DNA from 3 places in the Paenibacillus sp. 11B genome. Region 2 is predicted to be linked to each of the others. Evidence: riboswitches for the same ligand, from Rfam matches in the RefSeq annotation. Region 2 holds a riboswitch; each other region holds the start of a gene.
What was found. Region 2 has a riboswitch for cyclic di-AMP ahead of Q0V21_RS01800 (3D domain-containing protein). Riboswitches for the same ligand answer to the same signal wherever they lie in the genome.
Positions count from the first base shown of each region.

Region 1: linked by a shared signal. The riboswitch ahead of Q0V21_RS25615 (C40 family peptidase) and the one ahead of Q0V21_RS01800 (3D domain-containing protein) in region 2 are both predicted to bind cyclic di-AMP.
Region 3: linked by a shared signal. The riboswitch ahead of Q0V21_RS32145 (resuscitation-promoting factor) and the one ahead of Q0V21_RS01800 (3D domain-containing protein) in region 2 are both predicted to bind cyclic di-AMP.

Region 1 is NZ_JAUKNS010000006.1:308,677-315,436, forward strand. Features, by position in the region: gene Q0V21_RS25595 (transglycosylase domain-containing protein) at 1-920, shown strand, start outside; gene Q0V21_RS25600 (YwhD family protein) at 1,059-1,562, opposite strand; gene Q0V21_RS25605 (M1 family metallopeptidase) at 1,663-3,654, shown strand; gene Q0V21_RS25610 (hypothetical protein) at 3,665-4,507, shown strand; cyclic di-AMP (ydaO/yuaA leader) riboswitch at 4,759-4,896, shown strand; gene Q0V21_RS25615 (C40 family peptidase) at 4,900-5,370, shown strand; gene Q0V21_RS25620 (ATP-dependent DNA ligase) at 5,744-5,983, shown strand; gene Q0V21_RS25625 (hypothetical protein) at 6,339-6,677, shown strand.
Region 2 is NZ_JAUKNS010000001.1:404,909-411,668, reverse strand. Features, by position in the region: gene Q0V21_RS01820 (alpha-glycosidase) at 1-955, opposite strand, end outside; gene Q0V21_RS01815 (M20 family metallopeptidase) at 1,199-2,374, opposite strand; gene Q0V21_RS01810 (ABC transporter substrate-binding protein/permease) at 2,556-4,019, shown strand; gene Q0V21_RS01805 (amino acid ABC transporter ATP-binding protein) at 4,006-4,728, shown strand; cyclic di-AMP (ydaO/yuaA leader) riboswitch at 5,013-5,209, shown strand; gene Q0V21_RS01800 (3D domain-containing protein) at 5,212-5,880, shown strand; gene Q0V21_RS01795 (polysaccharide deacetylase family protein) at 6,060-6,760, opposite strand, start outside.
Region 3 is NZ_JAUKNS010000012.1:50,234-56,993, reverse strand. Features, by position in the region: gene rsmI (16S rRNA (cytidine(1402)-2'-O)-methyltransferase) at 1-582, shown strand, start outside; gene Q0V21_RS32160 (AbrB/MazE/SpoVT family DNA-binding domain-containing protein) at 870-1,124, opposite strand; gene Q0V21_RS32155 (HD domain-containing protein) at 1,443-2,723, shown strand; gene Q0V21_RS32150 (TatD family hydrolase) at 3,053-3,823, shown strand; cyclic di-AMP (ydaO/yuaA leader) riboswitch at 4,065-4,318, shown strand; gene Q0V21_RS32145 (resuscitation-promoting factor) at 4,591-5,775, shown strand; gene rnmV (ribonuclease M5) at 5,931-6,476, shown strand; gene rsmA (16S rRNA (adenine(1518)-N(6)/adenine(1519)-N(6))-dimethyltransferase RsmA) at 6,481-6,760, shown strand, end outside.

The DNA of each region.
Region 1 (6,760 bases), on a different contig from region 2:
TTAAAAGCGAGCCAACCCTGTTTCATTATGACAATGATCGCAAAACCTATAAACCCGGCAATTTCGGGGATAAGTATTTAGGCGAGATTGATCTGAGACAGGCCATCGCCGCTTCGGACAACATCTACGCGGTAAATACGATTATGCAGATCGGACCTGAACAAGTGGTGAAGATGGCCAAGAATCTAGGGATTACGAGTAATATGAGCCCGGTACCCTCCCTTGCACTCGGAACCTCACCGGTTAGTCCTCTGGAGATGGCTTCCGCATTCTCCGCTATTGCCGCAGGTGGACAGCGAACACCTCCTGTAGCCATTCTGCAAGTGACGGACGCCGCAGGACGAGTAATCTATGAAACACCTCAGACCAAGGCTGAGAGGGTCGTTGAACCCGCTGCTGCTTATGTATTAACACGGTTGATGGAGAGTGTGTTCGAAAATGGCGGAACAGGCAATCGGGTATCTGCAACCATTAAACGGCCTGTCGCTGGCAAAACGGGGACAACGAATACGGATGCCTGGTTAGTTGGCTTTACCCCAGAGCTCTCCACAGCTGTCTGGGTCGGTTACGATCAGGGCAAAGCCATCTCCACATCCGACGGGCGTCGTGCGGCACCTATGTTTGCCCAGTTCACGGAACAGGCTCTTGCCAGTGTTCCACCGAAGATCTTCACCGTACCGGATAACGTCGTCAGTGTATATATCGATCCCGAATCCGGCAAACTGGCGGGCAATGGCTGCGCCGAGAAACGGCTGGAAGTTTTTATTGATGGCACAGAGCCGACTGAGGTCTGTCGCAGCGCTTCAGACGATTCGGGTTCAGAGGATGATAAAAACAGTCGCGAAGTGCAGAATCAGCAGGGAATACAGGAAGAGAAGCATTCATGGTGGAAGGATTTCAAACGCTGGTGGGTGGAATGACCAAAGTGACGTAAATACGTAATGACGCAATTACGTCACTCCAAAATTTCCAGTTTCAGCACAAAAGCAAAAGCCCCGAACCGATCATCTCGGTCACGGGGCTTTTGCTTCTTTTTTTGAACGGCTTTTTCACATTAATTAGGCAAGCGCTTCTTTCAATTCATCTGGAGAAGCGTTCCACCATTCTTCGTTATGCGTAATCAGCAGTTTTTTGAGTGCTGCGCGATCCTCCGGTCCAAGATCATCCAGCATGAACCGGCGCTTCATAGCATAATCCATACGATTCACATGTTCGGCCAGCAGTTTCCATCCACGACGCGCTTCTGTATCAATCCACATCTCACACGCGGTTGCTCCACCATAGAGCTGCCCCTGTTCGTTACGGTCCACAGCTACCCATACCAGCCATACCTGGCGTCCATTGGGTACGTCCTCACGATTGGTGGAGAATTTGATGTTGCGCTCTACCTTACTCTTCGCATGCATTGCACCAATATCGATCTTAGCTTCTCCGTTATCAATAATAACTGGAGACAGGTTGTTCAGATCAATAGAGCCTGCACCGAAGCCTTTGTGTTTGCTCTTTGCACTAACGATATTCAAGGCAATCTGTTTTTTGCCGTTTTGCTCGTTTTGGTCCATTTTATAGCCTCCAAGGGTTGATACAAATATTTTAACTAATAATCGCCCCAATGCAAACATATACATGCTGTAGATGCTTGTCAACGGGAGGTATTTAACGATGATTCCACGACGCGCCAAGAGCTGGCTCACCGCAATTATAGCCCTGTGTGTAATTGCCGGGGGGATATGGCTTGGTCTGGGTACCACACGCTCCATTCATTCTGACTTGCCTGCGCTCGCCCCGGAATCGGGCAAGCCTACGGCACCCGTCAAAACCCAAACATCTCCGGAAAGTATACAGACACCTACCGCTGAAGTGTTCAGCAACCGCGTAGTGGAATATCACATGGATGTGAAGCTGGTAGACGGAAATGTATTACAAGGGACTCAGACGATAACCTGGACACATCCAGGCAAGAAAACCGTCAGTGAGCTTTATTTTCACATGTATCCCAACGCCTTCTCTTCTGCCGACACCACCTTTATGAAAGAATCCGGGGGAAAGCTTCGCGGCGATGTTATGCCCACGGACGGTTATGGTTCCATGCATATTACAGAAATGAAAACAGAGGACGGGCTTTCCCTCCTGCATCGGATGCAATATGTGCAGCCGGATGACGGAAATATGAAAGATACTACCCTAATTAAGGTACGGCTGCCCAAACCTGTTAAAGCCGGTGAAAGCATCACGCTTCACACCCGATTCGAGGTCAAGCTGCCGAAAATTTTTGCCCGCATGGGAACAGCAGATAACTTTGTTATGGCAGGCCAATGGTTTCCTAAACTTAGCGTATATGAGCCAGTAGGCACACGTGGTCGAACGTCCGAAGGCTGGAATTTGCATCAGTATCATGGCAATTCAGAGTTTTATGCAGATTTCGGTATCTATAGTGTACGTATTCGGGTACCGGAAACATACAAGGTGGCTGCTACAGGATTCCCAACCCAGCAAGCTGTGGTGAAGAACGGCGAAAAAATCTATCAGTTCTATGCCGATGATGTACATGATTTTGCCTGGTCAGCCTCACCTGATTTTGTTTATGCGGAAGAGCCCTTCTCTGCTCCTAATGTGCCTGGCGTTCGAATCAAGCTGTACCTCGACCCTGCTCATGAGGATCTGAAGGAACGTTATTTCTATGCAGCCAAAGCAGCACTATCCAATTATAGCAAATGGTTTGGCCCTTATCCGTATTCTACACTGTCCATCGTTGTCCCGCCCAAATCGGGGAATGGTGCAGGGGGAATGGAATACCCTACTTTGGTCACTGCCTTCGGTGCGGATGATTCCGCTCCTGGTTACGATCTGGAACGCACGGTTGTGCACGAGATTGGACATCAGTATTTTTACGGCATGGTCGCCAGTAATGAATTTGAAGAGGCTTGGCTGGACGAAGGATTCACCTCCTATGCGGAAGACAAACTGATGGAACAGGAATACGGACTTATCCCGAATCTGCCCGTACAATCAGGTCTCATTACTTCCCCAGCTCCACTGACACAAGACTCCTGGAAGTTTGATTCCCAGAATCATTATGCAGCCAACGTATACACAAGAGGCAAGCTTGTATTACTCGGGATCGAGCAGCAGGTTGGTGCTAAAACGATGGAGCGCATTCTCTCGACCTATGTGAAGAAATACCGCTTCAAACACCCTACTTCTTCTGATTTTCAAAAGGTCGTGGAACAAGTGACCCGCACGTCCTGGTCGGATTATTTTGAACAATACGTGTACGGAGACGGCATGGCTGACTTTGCAGTGGAGAAGATTAAGGTCACTCCCGTCCTGAAAGACGGTCAAACCTTGTACGAGTCGTCGGTTACAGTGCAGAAAAAAGGCAGTGAATATACGAAGGTGCCTGTTCGAATTATGTTCGAGGATGGGAAAACCATGACGAAAGAATGGGATGGTAGCAAGGAGCGCATTACCTACAAATTGACCTACACTTCCCCGGTTTCCTGGGCGATGACTGATCCGCTATACACGATCGTGCTGGAGAACCATCATATGAACAATTTTCTGAAAGCCGGACTGGATGAGCCAACCAAATCCCGCTGGAGTATGAGCGCAACCAAACTTATAGAAGCTATATTCGGAAGTCTGTCATGGTGAGGTGGATACAGTGAAAGCGAAAATACGTGAAGGCTGGTTTCTCGTCCGTCAGCATATGTTCATTGCGGCACTCTTATTTCTCTATCAATTAATATGGGGATACTTTCTTTATCGGATGGTACAGTCAGCTGTAGTCCCGCTTCTCCTGCGTTATCCTGAACCTGATGCCGGGGAGCTAAGTACGATTCTATTCAAAATGGAGAGCCAGCTTGGTCTGTCAACAAACCCGGAGGTCCATCGCTATTTATGGATTCTAGGGGCTATGCTGCTGCTGCGGATGCTAATTAGCCCACTCATTCAGGCAGGGCTGCTCTACTCACTCCAGCATTTTAATCATTCGGAAGAGCGCGTTCCATTCATTCGCGGCATCAAAAATTTGTGGAAACCGATGCTGTTACTTCACACGATTCGAACCGTATTGCTGCTGCTGCCGGCTTATTGGCTTGCACCGAAGCTCTATTCCATCTTTATGGATGGCTTTCATTCCCTCCAACTGCTCTTGCCGGGTATTCCCTATGTTGCTGGTTGGATTGTATACGGGTGGGTAATACATCATGCCCTTCTCTACATGCAGTTTGGGGTCTCGGCTCCTGACGGGGAAGGCGGAGCCCGTGGTACGTTCCAGGCCTTATGGATTGCTCTGCGCCAAATCATCACTCTGATCGGTATTGCGACCCTGCTGGGCGGTCTTCATCTGCTGGTCTTTGTTGCCTTTACCTCAGCTTCATGGTTAGTAACAGGCTTAACCGGCCTTATACTACAACAAACGTACCCACTTGCCCGGTGCTTGCTGAGTCTGTGGAAAATATGCGCCCATTTCCGGTTATGGCAGTCCAACTCGGTCAAGGAATAAATTGAACGATCAAAATTGTTACTATCTCTATGTAAAGTTAAGTTCATCAAATGCCGTTAAACAAGCAAACCTCGACCTTTCCCCGTCAAAGGTCGAGGTTTTTTTTGCTAATTTTGTTGCTAAACGTTGCCAAAGTGATATACCTCTGTTACAATAATCGCAGTGAGTTTTTAGTAACAACTTTGTAATCTTTACCTTCATATTTGTAACTACTTAAAATTTAATCGTCATTTCTTGATTTCGCAGGTGCACAACTAGCATAGCCAAATTCCTAGCACCTGGGAAGCGGGGGAACCAGTTATGGGTGAATTGATCTTGCAACAGAGGGATCATAGGGGACCTTCAACCGAATCCTTAAGCTAACCTCGCAGGCATTGGAAGGGGTATATCTTTTGTTTAAGAAGAAATTAACCGCAGCTGTACTTAGCCTCACATTCGCATTATCGCTTGGAGCAGGCAGCGCATTCGCAGATTCAAAAATGGACCAAGTCATTGATTCAGCAATGGGAACTACATACAAAAGCGGAGGAACAACGCTTAACGGCTTTGACTGCTCTGGGTTTACAAGTTATGTATTCGACAAGCTGGGCATTGATCTGGCGCGCCAATCAAGTTCACAATTCGACATGGGCGATTCAGTATCCCGTATGGAAATGAGACCAGGTGATCTGGTATTCTTCAATACAACGGGCAAAGGGGTCTCGCACGTAGGAATCTTTGTAGGAGATGGAAAGTTTGCACACTCCTCTTCTTCCAAAGGAGTTACAATCAGCGCATTAAGTGAAAGCTATTGGGCTAACCGCTATGTTGGCGCTAAACGCATTATGAGCACGGACGCATATGAGACATTGGCCATCGACTAGGGACAAGCGGAGCAACGTCATGCTGTAACAATAACACTACTGTAACGAAGCATAATAGAACCGTCTGGTACATTCTCCGCAGGAATGTATCCGGCGGTTTTTTTGTGCTTCGTTTCATCAAAAGTATTTTGGGATAAGCTATCTAACCTAACTTTACTTTTTTCAGGGCTATTTTGCATTGCTTCGTCCGTGCTCTTATAATGTTTTTACCCATCCCACTATAATATAAACGAAATTACCGGAACTTTTGTTTCACGTATCTACATAAAAGTGTACAAAAAGAATATGTACATAATTCTCAGTTATACCAGTGAACCCATATACCTCTGGAATGCCGATTATGATATGTTCATTATGGAGAGGTGTAGCATATATGTTAAATCAACCAATCAAACCTATGCTGCTGTATCCGTTGCAGCCTAATCAAATAAAAAGATGGAAGTATAATAGTTTGAAATGGGATGGCTTTAGAATACTGATCCACTATGAGAATGGTAAAGTTCGTGCATTTTCAAGGCACGGTTACGGAAATTACATCAAGGTTTCCGGAATTGTTAGATATAAAGCTTCCCGTAAAATCAGCGATCCTGGATGGAGAGTGCATAGCATTTGATTTAACCCAGCCCAAGGATCAGCCACCGAAATACTGGTGGGATGATGCTATGGTAAGATTTAATACTAAAACTGAGTCAGGGGTTAAAAGAATTGTGACCACTAGTGGACCGAGTTCACGATCTATTATGCAACTTAAGCACAATTGCTGCTGTACTCTATGTTACAGTAAAGTAATATTCTTGAGGAGGTCTTTTTCTTTTGCATACTGAACACCTGGACATCATAAACAACGGCTAAATAGGAAATACGAACCAATCCTTTTGATTACTTTTATGCTATAATATGGTCAAAAATTAAAAGGAGTTGTATTTATCTCTAACCGGAAAATTATATTTGTTCTGCTTGCTTTACTTTTGTTTTTGTACGGCTGCACGAGCAAATCAGTTAGCGAAAAGCGTTTAGTTGCAAAGTCAGATAATTGGGTAGTTACAATTGATCTTGTACCAAATGAAGATAAGTACGAAGAAATTCCTTCCATACAATATATTGGAGAAGATCCTGTTGATGAAGAGGTAGAAGTTAATATTCTACATCCAAACAACAGTGCAACTAAAAACACAGTTAGTACTACAATTTCTCCAAATGAAGTGATTCAACTACCTACAAGGAGCAGTGTGGATGATTGGAAAGATGTTAAAAGTGTGAAGATAGTTTGGGGAGGAGAGGAAGAGGAAATTCCTGTAACTGAATGAGCACTATCTTAACACAATGGAAGAAGAGAAACAGCTTGAAAACGCTTATAGCCCTTAGCTTCCTCGGAAGCAATAAGGGCTAT
Region 2 (6,760 bases):
CGAGTTTAATTTCCTTGATCCAGTATTCAGCGACATCGAGCAGGTATGCTTTGACCTCGGGGTTGGCGGTGTTGAACTTGGGCATATTGCCATAAAATCCAAATGTATCGTAGGTAGGAATACCATCTTTAATCCGCACTGGATATTCATTGATATGAAACCAGTCTGCATATTTGGAGTTTTTGCCGTTCTTCAGTACGTCCTGAAAAGGAGGGAAGTCTTCGCTGCAGTGGTTAAAAACCGCGTCAAGCATGACACGAATCCCACGGCGATGACATTGTTCGGCCACTTTTTTGAGCATATCATTGTCCCCGAAATGCGGGTCTACTTTTTTATAATCAATGGTATCGTATTTGTGGTAGGAGTTTGCTTGAAATAGCGGGGTAAAGTAAATCGCATTGACACCGAGTTTAGTTAGATCGTCCAGGTGATTGAGCACACCTTGCAGGTCTCCGCCAAAGTAGTTATCCAGTTCAGGTCGGCCACCCCATTCCTGGGTTCCTTCCGGGTTCAGATCGGGATTGCCATTGGCAAACCTTTCCGTCATGATCTGATAGAACACGGCTTCCTTGGCCCATTCGGGAACTTTAAATACATCAATTTCATGAATGTAGGAAAATTCATAATATCCTCCGGTAGCATATGGGAGAGCATAATGAATTCCGTTGTCAGCGAGATAAATATTCTCGGTACCGGCGGTAATGCGGAAGATGTAAGTCAGACGTTTGAATTTGGGCTTAACTGCAGTTTCCCAGTAATCAAACATACTGTCGGAAGCAGCTTTCTCCAATTGAATTTCCTTATAGGTTCCATTCCAATCGTATTTATCACCAGTCAGTGCAGTCACATATTGTACATCGTCTCTCTTCGTTCGTACACGCAGGTGGATTGTCGAGGGATTATAAGCATAAGCCCATTTATCGCGGGGAACGTGATACATCGCTTCGAGCAGCATGACAACACCTCCTGATTTTAAGATAAAGTTATAGCTATAAATAACCAAGTTAGACAGCATTTGAACCATGTAAACAGCGTGGGATGCAAAAATTTCAACATTTTTCAACGCTTTCTTTTCACAGCATTTCCAGCTGGTGTCCGTATATACGTGTTTATTATAAACCAAAAGGGTGCTCCTTAAGACCTTATATGCAGGTCTTGCGGAACACCCTAGTAATATATACAGTAGTTTGCGAAAAACTTAGCGACTTGCTTGCTTAAACTCGGTTTGAATGGTTTGCAGCAGCTCAGGCTTTGTAAGAACATCATAAGCAGTTGCAGCAATTGCCTTGGCTCCAAGAATCATGCCATCCAAGGCCCGTTCCTGTAGTGCCAAATCACGGAATTCAATGGAATGGAGGGTATGAACTTCGTCCACAACACGAATATAAGGGTGAATTGCAGGACAGCGCAAGGAAACGTTGCCGATATCCATGGAACCATGATCGTTACCCGTTACGATTTCCTCTTGAGAAATACCGAGCTCTAGCAGATTAGCACTGAAAGCGGCAGATAACGTTTCATTTGTAACCATTTCATCATAGGAAGTCTCGTAATTGGATGTAACCAGACGGCACCCGGTTTGGAGAGCAGAGCCTTCGGCAATCTGAATCACACGTTGGGTCAGGATATTTAATTCTTTTCTGGTCGAAGCACGTACATAGAACTGGGCCGAAGCATAATCAGGAATGATGTTGGCTGCCTGTCCTCCGCTATTAATAACCCCGTGGATTCGAACCGTACTCTTCACTTGTTGGCGGAATGCATTAATCCCATTAAACGTCTGGATGACCGCATCCAGTGCATTGATGCCTTCATGTGGACTTGCAGCAGCATGTGAAGATTTCCCATGGAATTCAAATTGTACGGCATCAATAGCCAGGGAACTGCCCGATTTCTCATAGGCGTAATAAGGATGAGCCATCAGCGCAACATCACAGTCATCAAATAACCCTGCCTCAGCCATAGGCACTTTGGCGCCCCGGGTTTCTTCCGCTGGTGTACCGAATACTTTCAATGTACCGCCTACTTCATCGAGTATGGACTTCAGACCTACCGCAGCTCCGAGGCTCATCATGCAGATTAGATGATGGCCACAGGCATGACCGATTTCAGGCAGTGCATCATACTCACAGAGAAGGGCAATAGTCGGACCAGGTTTGGATGCAGCATATGTACCGATAAATGCAGTGTGCAAGCCAAGAACAGGAGCTTCTACGGAAAAACCATGGAAGACAAGTTCTTCCCTTAACCGAGCAGAGGCGAGATATTCTTCATTACCAAGTTCGGGATTGGCACCGATGTATGATGAAATCTCCTTAAAACGGGAAGCATATTGATCAATTACAGTTAGAATTTGAGTTTTGGTATGTGTCATGGTGGACTCCTTAAGCAAAAATGAAAATAATTTAATAATTATATCATAGATGCAGTTATTTTTCAGAAACTAGTCAAGATTTATAATGTCGAAATGCATTGCATAATCATGCATTCTACTTTATAATGACTCAGGCATCAACAACAGAAAGCATACAAAGTATTATAAGGGGAGAACAGGGTTGAAATTGATTAGTCGTTACACCATGATGCTGATAGCTCTTGTGGTTTTGCTAACTACGGTTACACCGGTTGCGTCGGCAACGGGAACTACAGGCGACTCAGGCAGTAAAAAGCTGGTGCTCGGTACAAGCGCCGATTTTGCACCATATGAATTCCATAAAGTCATTGATGGTAAAGATCAAATTGTCGGCTTTGATATTTCGATTGCCAAAGAAATTGCTGCCGATCTTGGGGCAGAACTTGTAATAGAGGATATGGGTTTTGACGGACTTCTTCCTGCATTGCAGAGTGGTCGTGTGGATATGGTCATCTCGGGAATGACGCCAACGGATGAGCGTAAAAAAAGCATCGACTTCTCCGATACCTATTATAAATCGAAACAAGTTATCATGATTCGCAATGAGGATAAAGACAAATATTCAACCATGGCTGATCTGGAAAATGAAAAAATTGGAGTCCAAAAAGGTTCCATTCAGGAAACGATTGGTCAGGGAATCCCAGGCGCCAAACTGACAGCACTTGATAAAATATCTGATATCGTACTGCAATTACAGACCAATCGTGTGAATGCTGCGATCGTCGAAGATACAGTAGCTGCCGGCTATCTGGATGATGTTATCGGACTATCTGCTGCGATCCCGGATGAAGAGCAGGTCGAAGCGGCGATCGGGATTCGCAAGGGCAATACGGAATTACTGAATGCAGTCAACGGAACGCTCGAACGTCTGAAAAACGAAAATAAAATCGATCAGATGGTTACAGAAGCAAGCCAGTTGATGGCAGACAAGGTTAATAAAAGCCAAAACATTTTTGAAGTGTTCTGGCAGTACAAAAGCTTCTATGCGACAGGTGTGGGCTATACGCTCTTACTGTCTGCTCTCGGTGTAATATTCGGGGTCATTATTGGTTTGATCATCTGTCTGTTCCGTCTGCATGACGTCGCAATTCTGCGCTGGCTCGGAACAGCTTATGTTGAGGTTATTCGTGGTACACCAATGCTGGTTCAATTGATGATTATCTACTATGGACTTGCGTTGACACTTGGTATTAATTTTACGCCGCTTCAGGCGGGTATTATTACCCTTTCCATTAATAGTGGTGCCTATCTTGCCGAGATTTTCCGTGCAGGTATACAGGGTGTGGATCGCGGCCAGCTGGAAGCAGCCCGTTCCCTGGGGATGGGAAGAGGCGCCGCAATGCGCTACATCATCCTTCCACAAGCGTTCAAAGCGGTGTTGCCGGCGATCGGTAATGAGTTCGTGACAATTATCAAGGAATCCTCCATTATCTCGGTTATCGGTATGGTGGACATTATGTACCAGGCAAGTGTGGTCAAAAACATTACGTACCAAGGAATGAACCCATTCCTGATTGCAGCAGCCATTTACTTTGTGCTGACGTTCATTTTGTCCAAGCTGATGGGTCGACTGGAAAGGAAGTTGAGTGCAAGTGATAGACGTTAGACAATTACACAAATCATATGGAAGCAACGATGTGCTTAAGGGCATCAACGTAACAATAGGCAAAGGTGAGGTTGTCGTGGTCATCGGTCCGTCCGGATCTGGGAAAAGTACCTTCTTACGTTGTCTGAATCTACTGGAGCAGCCTACTTCTGGGGAGATTGATTTTGAGGGAGTATCGATCACGGGTCCCAAACATAACATTAATGCGACTCGTGAAAAAATGGGGATGGTATTCCAGCATTTCAATCTGTTTCCACATAAAACGGTGCAGCAGAACATTACGATTGCTCCCATTAAAGTGAAAAAACAGTCTGCACAAGAAGCGGAACAAATCTGTGAAGATTTGCTCAAAACGGTTGGCTTGTCCGACAAAAAAGATGCCTATCCAAACCAGCTGTCCGGTGGACAGAAACAACGGATAGCTATTGCAAGGGCACTTGCGATGCAGCCGCATGTTATGCTGTTTGATGAACCTACCTCTGCACTGGACCCTGAAATGGTCGGTGAAGTGTTGGATGTCATGAAACGCCTTGCAGTAGGCGGCATGACCATGGTCATCGTGACTCATGAAATGGGCTTTGCCCGTGAAGTAGGTGACCGCATTCTGTTTATGGATGGCGGGGTTATTGTAGAAGAAGGAACGCCGGATGAAGTGTTTGGTCAACCCAAACATGCACGTACACGTGACTTCCTCGCTAAAGTGCTTTAATACAACCAAATCCTAAAGGATGATGGTCAAGGTGGAAACAAAAATTCGTTCTGCGGATGAGAGTTCATCCGATTCATGCATCCCTGTCGACGCCCAGTCGGCAGGGATGTTTTGTTATGTGAGGATACGAACAGATTTACATAAAAAGTAACGTTTCTGTCATCAATGATTTAAGTCCAAATAGACAATTTATTGAAAAAAGTCGCTTGAATTCAGCATAAAAGTTGAAGTGAATTAGCCAGATGGTAACATTTACTACGACTCTTGGTTACAAAATTGTGATATATTTGTTCCTGCCGAAACTTCCGGAGGTGGGAGTGTGGGGGATGTAACGATGCAGAGTGTGCTTGGGGAAGAATCATTTGCACACGGCTTGGGGTGAATTAGGGCTACATAAATTATTCATGTAATTGAACCTATAGGGTGGTTTCCTCCATCCGAATCCGACAACTAACTTCGCAGGCATAATGAGGGAGGAAGACCATGATTAACAAGAAACGTATAGCCAAAACAGCAACAGCTTTGCTGACAGCAGCAATGCTCATTCAAGCCGTTCCGGCTCATGCTGATTCAGTTCATGTGGCCAAAGAGGGGGATACCTTCTACACCTTATCCAAACAATATGGAGTTGGACTTAACGCACTTATTAAAGCTAACAATGACATTTCAGCCTACAACATTTATGGGGGATTGAAAATTACGATCCCTGGTAACACAACGAACACAGCTTCTGCTGCAGCAGCAAAAACAGAGGCCAAAACGGTGACTGCCGCAAGTCTTGACGTAAATTCGGATAGCAAGGTGGTACAGGCCTGGGGGAAAACGTTTGATTACAGCAAAACTGTCGACGTAAAAGCAACAGCATACTCCGCGGATGCTTCCGAAAATGGAGGATGGGGTGCAGTAGATTACTTCGGTAATCCGCTCGAACTTGGCACGATCGCAGTAGACCCTAGTATCATTCCACTGGGTACAAAAGTACTGGTAACGGGTCATACACATCCAGGACTACCTAAACAGGCATTTGTTGCTACAGCCCGTGATGTGGGTGGTGCCATCAAAGGCCATAAAATTGATATCTTTATTCCTGGCAGCAAGCAATCCGTGAACACATTTGGTATTCAGGATGTTGAACTTTACATTTTGAAATAAAATCAAAAGAGTAGCTGCACATGAACATGTGAGACTACAACTGAACCTACATCAAACCGTAAAGGGTGTCCTTCAATCACAATATTGTGATTGAAGGACACCCTTTTGCATATCCGATTTCTGTAGCAACCCAAGCTGCTGGCGCTGCTGCTGAACGCGCTGCGCAGCGAATCTTGATCCTACTTGCCCTTGGGCAGTTCCAACAGTTCATCCAAAGTTACGAGCTCATACCCGCGGTTTCGCAGCTCCTCGATGACTTCAGGCAACGCCTCAATAGTACCATTTAATATCGATCCGACCCCGCCTCCTGCATGCTGCAGAACAATGGAACCAGGTTTGACGGCAGACAGGATGTTTTGTTTGACTTCCTCTTTGGAGAGACCCTTCCAGTCCAGGGAATCGACGTTCCAGTTCACAATGCTGTAATGTTGTTTGGCCGCCCATTGCAGCTGCTGCTCGTTAATGTCGCCATAGGGTGGACGAATCATTTTGGGTGTGTAACCTACCAGATTGCGAATAATATCCCCGGTATGTAAGATTTGTTTGCGAAATGCATTCATGGATAGCTTACTGAACTGGGGGTGATTGTAGCTGTGATTGCCAACAATATGCCCTTCCTTCACCATGCGTTTCACCAAATCCGGATGTTTCTCAGCGCGATGTCCCACGATGAAGAAGGTAGCCCGTACCTTGTATTTTTTTAAAATATCCAGCACTTGAGGGGTGAACCGCGGATCAGGTACATCATCAAAAGTCAGTGCGACCTTTTTTGTTGAAGGGCCGTTGGTTTTGAACGTATCCGCATATTTCTGTCTGAGCTGTCCCAGTGTCAGCTGTTCCTCTTCGGAAGAATCAGACTTCGAAGCAGGTTCGGTTTGCG
Region 3 (6,760 bases), on a different contig from region 2:
CTGCCGGCCATTTCGGACCCTGGATCCGATCTTGTAAAACTTGCACTTGAAGCCGGAATTACGGTCATTCCCATTCCTGGAGCCAATGCAGCGTTATCAGCTCTAATCGTATCCGGTTTACCGACGGAGCGTTTCACATTCGGCGGTTTTTTGCCGCGGGAGAAAAAAGACATGCGAAAAGTGATGGAAGCTTTTAATGAGTCCAACGGTACTTTACTATTTTATGAATCCCCTCACCGTATTCGCAAAACTTTGGCCTATCTCGAAGAGATTCTGGGTGATCGGTCGATTGTACTGGCACGTGAGCTGACGAAGCGTCATGAGGAGTTCGCAAGAGGCAGTATCCAAGAGTGCATTGACTGGCTTGAGGAACATCCACCACTTGGGGAATATTGTTTGCTTGTAGAAGGCATCAGGGAAGAGGAGCGTAAGGCCGAGCGGGAAGCCTGGTGGCAACTGCTGTCTTTGGAGGATCATGTAAGTCATTATGAGAATGAAGGACTTAGTCGGAAAGATGCGATGAAGAAAACGGCAACGGATCGTGGTTTGACAAAACGAGATGTGTATAATGCTTTAATCTAATAACGGATCAACAAATATATACTGGAATAGGGAACATAAACTTAAAGGAACCTTAGACCCAACCTTAACGGATTATGAAAATAAGCAGAGCGGAGAAAATTTATTTCAAACGTCACCGCTCTGCTTTTTGAAGCTAAACAGACTCGTAGCTTAATCTATTGGGTAATGAAAACCATAATAAAGCAAAAAAATACCTTCCAGCGGTGGGGTTCACACCGGGAAGGCGATCAAGGAATATAAAAAGGTTAGAAATAACAATTTAATAAGACCATTATACCTGATATTTCTTATTTTGTCACAGGTGCAGGGATTTCGGAAATACATTCGTTACAAACAATTTTACCTTTGAAATAAGTAACGTTCTCTGCATTGCCACAGAAGATACAAGCTGGCTCGTATTTTTTCAACATGATACGCTCGCCGTCAACATAGATCTCAAGAGCGTCTTTTTCACCAATACCGAGCGTACGGCGCAATTCGATTGGAATAACTACCCGTCCCAGTTCATCCACTTTTCTTACAATACCTGTTGATTTCATCATTATAATCAGTGCTCCTCTCAGCTAACGATCATTGTCATTATTCGACATTATTTTATGTTTTATGATACTCATCATACCAACGATTCCCAAAACAGTCAACCTTAAAATTAGCTTAAAATAAAGGCTGTTTTTGATAAGATTACGAGTGGTAAGGGATTGGAAGCTATTTTTCGTATTTAAACATCCATGACAGCTTTGTCGATTTGGAAAACGACAAAACTACCTTATTCGACAAGATTCGTCAAAGCGTGTCGAATCCTTGGTGGTATTATACTTAAAAGCGACAACTACAAACGATATTTAAAGGAGTGAATAGACATGGAACAGCGTTTAACGGAAGAAAAGGTGTTTAAAGATCCGGTACATAATTATATCCATGTGCAAGATCCGATTATATGGCAGTTGATCAACACGCCCGAGTTTCAACGTTTACGCCGAATCCGTCAATTAGGAACATCATTTCTAACTTTCCACGGTGCAGAGCACAGTCGCTTCTCACATTCCCTGGGTGTCTACGAAATTACGCGTAAGATTATTTCCCAGTTCGAAAGAAGTCACTATTCAGATTGGCCAAAGGAGGAAAAAACGGTAGCCCTTTGCGCAGCATTGCTCCATGATCTTGGGCATGGGCCATTCTCTCACTCTATAGAAGAAGCTTTCGATATGAATCATGAGGATTGGACTTGTCGGATCATTACTGGTGATACCGAAGTAGGGGCGATCTTAAGACGGTATGCTCCCGATTTTCCCGAGAAAGTGGCTTCAGTTATTCAAAAAACGTATGAAAAGCCCATTGTTGTTAATTTGGTCACCAGTCCACTGGATGCGGACCGCATGGATTATTTGCTGCGGGATGCCTACTTCACAGGTGTAAATTATGGGACGATCGACCTTGACCGTATCCTGCGTATGCTGCGTCCATATCACGGACGAATCGTGGTTAAGGAGTCGGGCATGCACGCCGTGGAGGATTACTTGATGTCCAGGTACCAGATGTACTGGCAAATTTACTTTCATCCGGTTACCCGAAGTTCGGAAATTATACTGCGGCAAATATTTAAGCGGGCGAAAAGTCTCATACAGCAAGGTTTCCAATTCCGCTTCATGATCGATCCACTGCCCCAGTTATTCGATGGAGATATATCGGTGGTCGAATATTTACAACTGGACGAAGCTTTGATACAGACGGCATTTATGCAGTGGCGCAAAGAGGACGATGCTGTTCTAAGTGAGTTATGCGAACGTTTTATAGACCGCAAATTATATAAGTATGTAGAGATTGAACAGATCGACGTAAACATGATTGAAGAGATTCGGGAAGCCTTCACTGTAGCAGGTCTCAATCCCGAGTATGATCTGGAAATTGATTTTCCATCGGATAATCCGTATGATGTGTTTCGTCCGGATGAATCGACGGACAAGCAGATTCTGCTGCTTGATCGGCAAGACAAGTTACATGAGTTGTCAGAGATGTCCGACATCGTCCGTTCAATCAGTGGTCTTCATCGGGGAAAACATCACTTGTATTATCCGCAAAATAAGGTGGATGCGATTGTTCATGAATTACCGTCCCATATACGCCCCTATTTCTCACATTAAATGGTGTGCAATGCTGTTGATGAGTCATGATGCAAAAGGCTTTCTAAAAGAGCTATTTTCATGATACAGTAATCTGCTTTAATGGAGAGTACATGTAGATCGACATAATTTTGTAATCAGAGCAATTAGAATACAACTCAGTCGGCTAAAATTAAGCAACATATAGATATGAAAGAACTCGTTCGCTCTACATGTTGTGCTCAACGAACGAATGAAATGAAATATAGATAAAAGCACGATCTAATTAGTAATATTTATTTCTGGTTAAGATCTGCAGAGTGGATAAAGAAGAGATTGTCGTTGATTCGACACGAAGGGAGAAATACAAAATGATGTTGTTCGACACACATACCCACCTGGATGCTCCACAATTCGACGAGGACCGCGAGGAAATGATTCAGCGTGCTGTGGATGCAGGCGTTGGCCGCATGATTAACGTAGGCTTTAACCGGGAGACCATTCCAACCACGATGAAGCTGGCTGAAACCTATGATTTTATATATGCTGCAGTAGGTTGGCACCCTGTAGATGCGATCACGATGCAGGAGGGTGATCTGGAATGGATTGCATCTTTATGCAAGCATGAAAAAGTGGTAGCCATTGGTGAAATTGGTCTAGACTATTATTGGGACACTTCACCAAAAGAGGTTCAACATCGCGTATTACGACAACAGATTGGACTGGCTCGTGAGTTGAATATGCCGATTGTCATTCACAACCGGGATGCGCATGAGGATATTGTAAAGATTCTGCGTGAAGAAAAGGCTGGAGAAGTAGGCGGTGTCATGCATTCGTTCTCTGGCAGCTGGGAAACGGCAAAAATGTGCCTGGATTTGGGCTTCCATCTTTCCTTCGGAGGGCCAATCACGTTCAAAAATGCGAAGCAGCCGAAAGAGGTACTTGAGAAGGTTCCTATGGACCGATTTTTCATCGAAACCGATGCTCCTTATTTGACACCTCACCCTTATCGTGGAAAACGAAATGAGACAGCGCATGTACGTCTGGTTGCAGAAGCAGCTGCGGAAATTAAAGGCATTTCGGTAGAGGAAATTGCAGCAATAACGACCAGAAATGCCATGGAACGATTTGGGATTCGTTAAAATATCGAGCAAAACGGGTGAAAAAGTGAGTTAGGCGGAGTTAATTTGCTTTTTGATCCAAATAAATCAAGAATATTACAATATTTTAACCAAATATTTAGAAAAACGTACTTGAACAACGCTTTACAACATGCATAGAAACAGGATATCATCTTTTCAGTGAATTGTTGTGCGGAAAATTGGACAGATGTTCGGGGGATGAACAAAGGGACACTTTCCGATGAAACAACATTACTTTCATGAATCAGTCTCGCTGAGTCTCCGTTAACGGAGAGCGGGGGAACCAATAGGGCTTAAACATCGGTGATTTCAGCCGATGCGCAACATGCGCTGACCCAAAAGCAGCGTATAAATCTGCGAAGCCGTATTTGATTTCTTCTTTGGGTCTCGGGGTGAATTCAAGGGCGTCCGCCATGAGCGGGTGACCGGAGATAGGGCGGCTCTCTTTCGCCCGAACCCGACAGCTAACCTCGCAAGCGGAAAAAGAGAGGCAACCTCGTGCATGAATTTCCGATATTCAGAATCATTCGGAAGCCACGAAAGAGTTCCTCTTAAACTCTTTCTTTGGCTTTTTTGTTTTTGAATTAAAGAAATACTGTCATCATACGGTAAGTATTCAGGAGGATGACATCATGTTGCGAAGAGTGATTCATGGTGCAGAACCGATTATGTTGGTCCGATCTGTGTTCTGTAGAAAATTTGGTATAGTCGCGTCAAAGACATCATGCATTACTTTAGACGGCGAGGCTATGAAGGAGGACGGAGAAGTGGGCACATTCCAACCAGAAGAGACCCATGAGTCACGATCATCCAGTAAGTCTTTCGCGTTGCGGTGGAAGCATGAGAACTTGCGTCAAATGGCATTGATCGCGATTTTCTCAATTGCGCTTACAATCATGATCTTGTTAGTCGTTTACGGTCAGGCCGGGAAACAAATTTCACTGGTTATTGATGGCAAAGCTCAAGCGGTAGAGACTCGTACAGGAATGCTTCAGGAAATGCTGGAGGAGCAGTCAATCACAGTCAGCCCTCACGATCAGGTATCCATGCCCTTGAACGGGGCGATCACAGATGGAGACCGCATCGTTATTGAGCGGGCAGTTCCAGTTAAGATTACGGCAGACGGAGACACCAAGACTCTGTATACAACCGATTCATCGGTAAAAGATGCGATTAAAAAATCAGGTATTCAGATTGCAAGTGAAGACAAAGTGTATCCTGCGCTGGGAACCACTGTTGAAGCGGATATGAAAATTCGGGTAGTGCGCGTAACCAAGCGTACGGTGGAAGTGGAAAAGCCGATCGCTTATAAAGTGATCAAAACGGCTGACCCTAGCTTATACAAAGGCGACAATCGTGTCGTTGTGAGCGGTAAAGAAGGCACACTTGTACAGCATATTGAAAAAGTGTTCCAGGATGGAGAATTGGTCTCCAAAAAAATGGTGGGTAAATCGATCGCAACGAATCGCGTCGATAAAGTTATCGCCGTTGGCACCAAAGCAAAACCTGTTGTGAAAGAGCCAGTGATTCAGACGGTATCGGCGCAGACTTCTACAACCAAAACAGCAACAACCACGAACTCGAAGAAAACCGCTGCCTCGGGCAGCAAAGTAATTACCGTCTCAGGCAATTCTTTTAAATATTCAAAAGTATTGAAAAATGTATCCATGACGGCATACTCTTCTGAAGAGCCCGGTATCGGCACAAAAACAGCATCAGGCACTCGGGTAACCGAGGGACGTACCATTGCGGTTGATCCCAAAATCATTCCGATTGGCTGGTGGGTGTATATCGAGGGCCTTGGCTTCCGTCGTGCGGAAGACACCGGTGGTGCCATTAAAGGCAACAAAATTGATGTGTATTATGATAGTGTGAAGCATGCCCTGAACTTCGGACGGAAGAAAGGCAAGACGGTATATGTGATTGGTCCGGTGAAGCCGGAAGCAAACTAAAATCGTTTTACTTTGATATGGGAATGCTATAAAATATAAGCATGAATGATTCATGCGGAATATGCGTCGGAGGGGTCTGAATTCAGTCTCCCCCGCCGTTTAGCAGAGAAGAGGATACTCCTCTTCTTTTTGCGTTAGAAAGGAAGAAATGGAACATGATAAAAGAAGTGATCGTGGTGGAAGGCCGTGATGACACCGTAGCCATTCGCCGTGCGGTTCAGGCAGATACAATTGAGACCGGTGGATCGGCCATCAACCAGCGCATTCTAAAGCGGATTGCACTTGCTCAAGAGAGACGTGGTGTCATCGTACTGACAGACCCGGATCACGCGGGTGAACGTATTCGTAAAATCATTGCCAATAAAGTACCTGGTTGCAAGCATGCCTTCATTCCGGAGGCGGATGCTACGCGCAAAGGCGACATCGGAGTGGAGAACGCCTCACCGGAGGCGATTCGTCATGCACTGGCTCGTGTGCATACGTCATATGAAGGCGCACCAAGTCTGATCGATTGGGAGGATCTGATTGCGGCGGGACTGATTGTGCACCCACAGGCTGCTGCACGTCGCATGGAGATGGGCAATTTGCTGGGCATTGGTTATTGCAACGGCAAGCAGTTCCACAAGCGATTGAGTGTATTCCAGATTACCCGGGAAGAGTTCTCCGAAGCATTATCGCAAATTGAACGTGAAGGATTGTGAGCGTATGAAGGGCATGGAAGAAACCGTAGAGATTGCAACACCCAAACGGACCAAAGAAATTATTCAAAGACACGGATTTTCATTCAAGAAGAGCCTGGGTCAGAACTTTCTGATCGATCAAAATATATTGAACAAAATTGTAAATGCAGCTGACTTGGACGAGTCCAAGGGCGCGCTTGAGATCGGACCGGGTATTGGTGCACTCACAGAACGTCTGGCTCGGGTAGCCGGGCCTGTAACGGCTGTAGAAATAGATCAGCGACTGTTACCGATTCTGGGGGAAG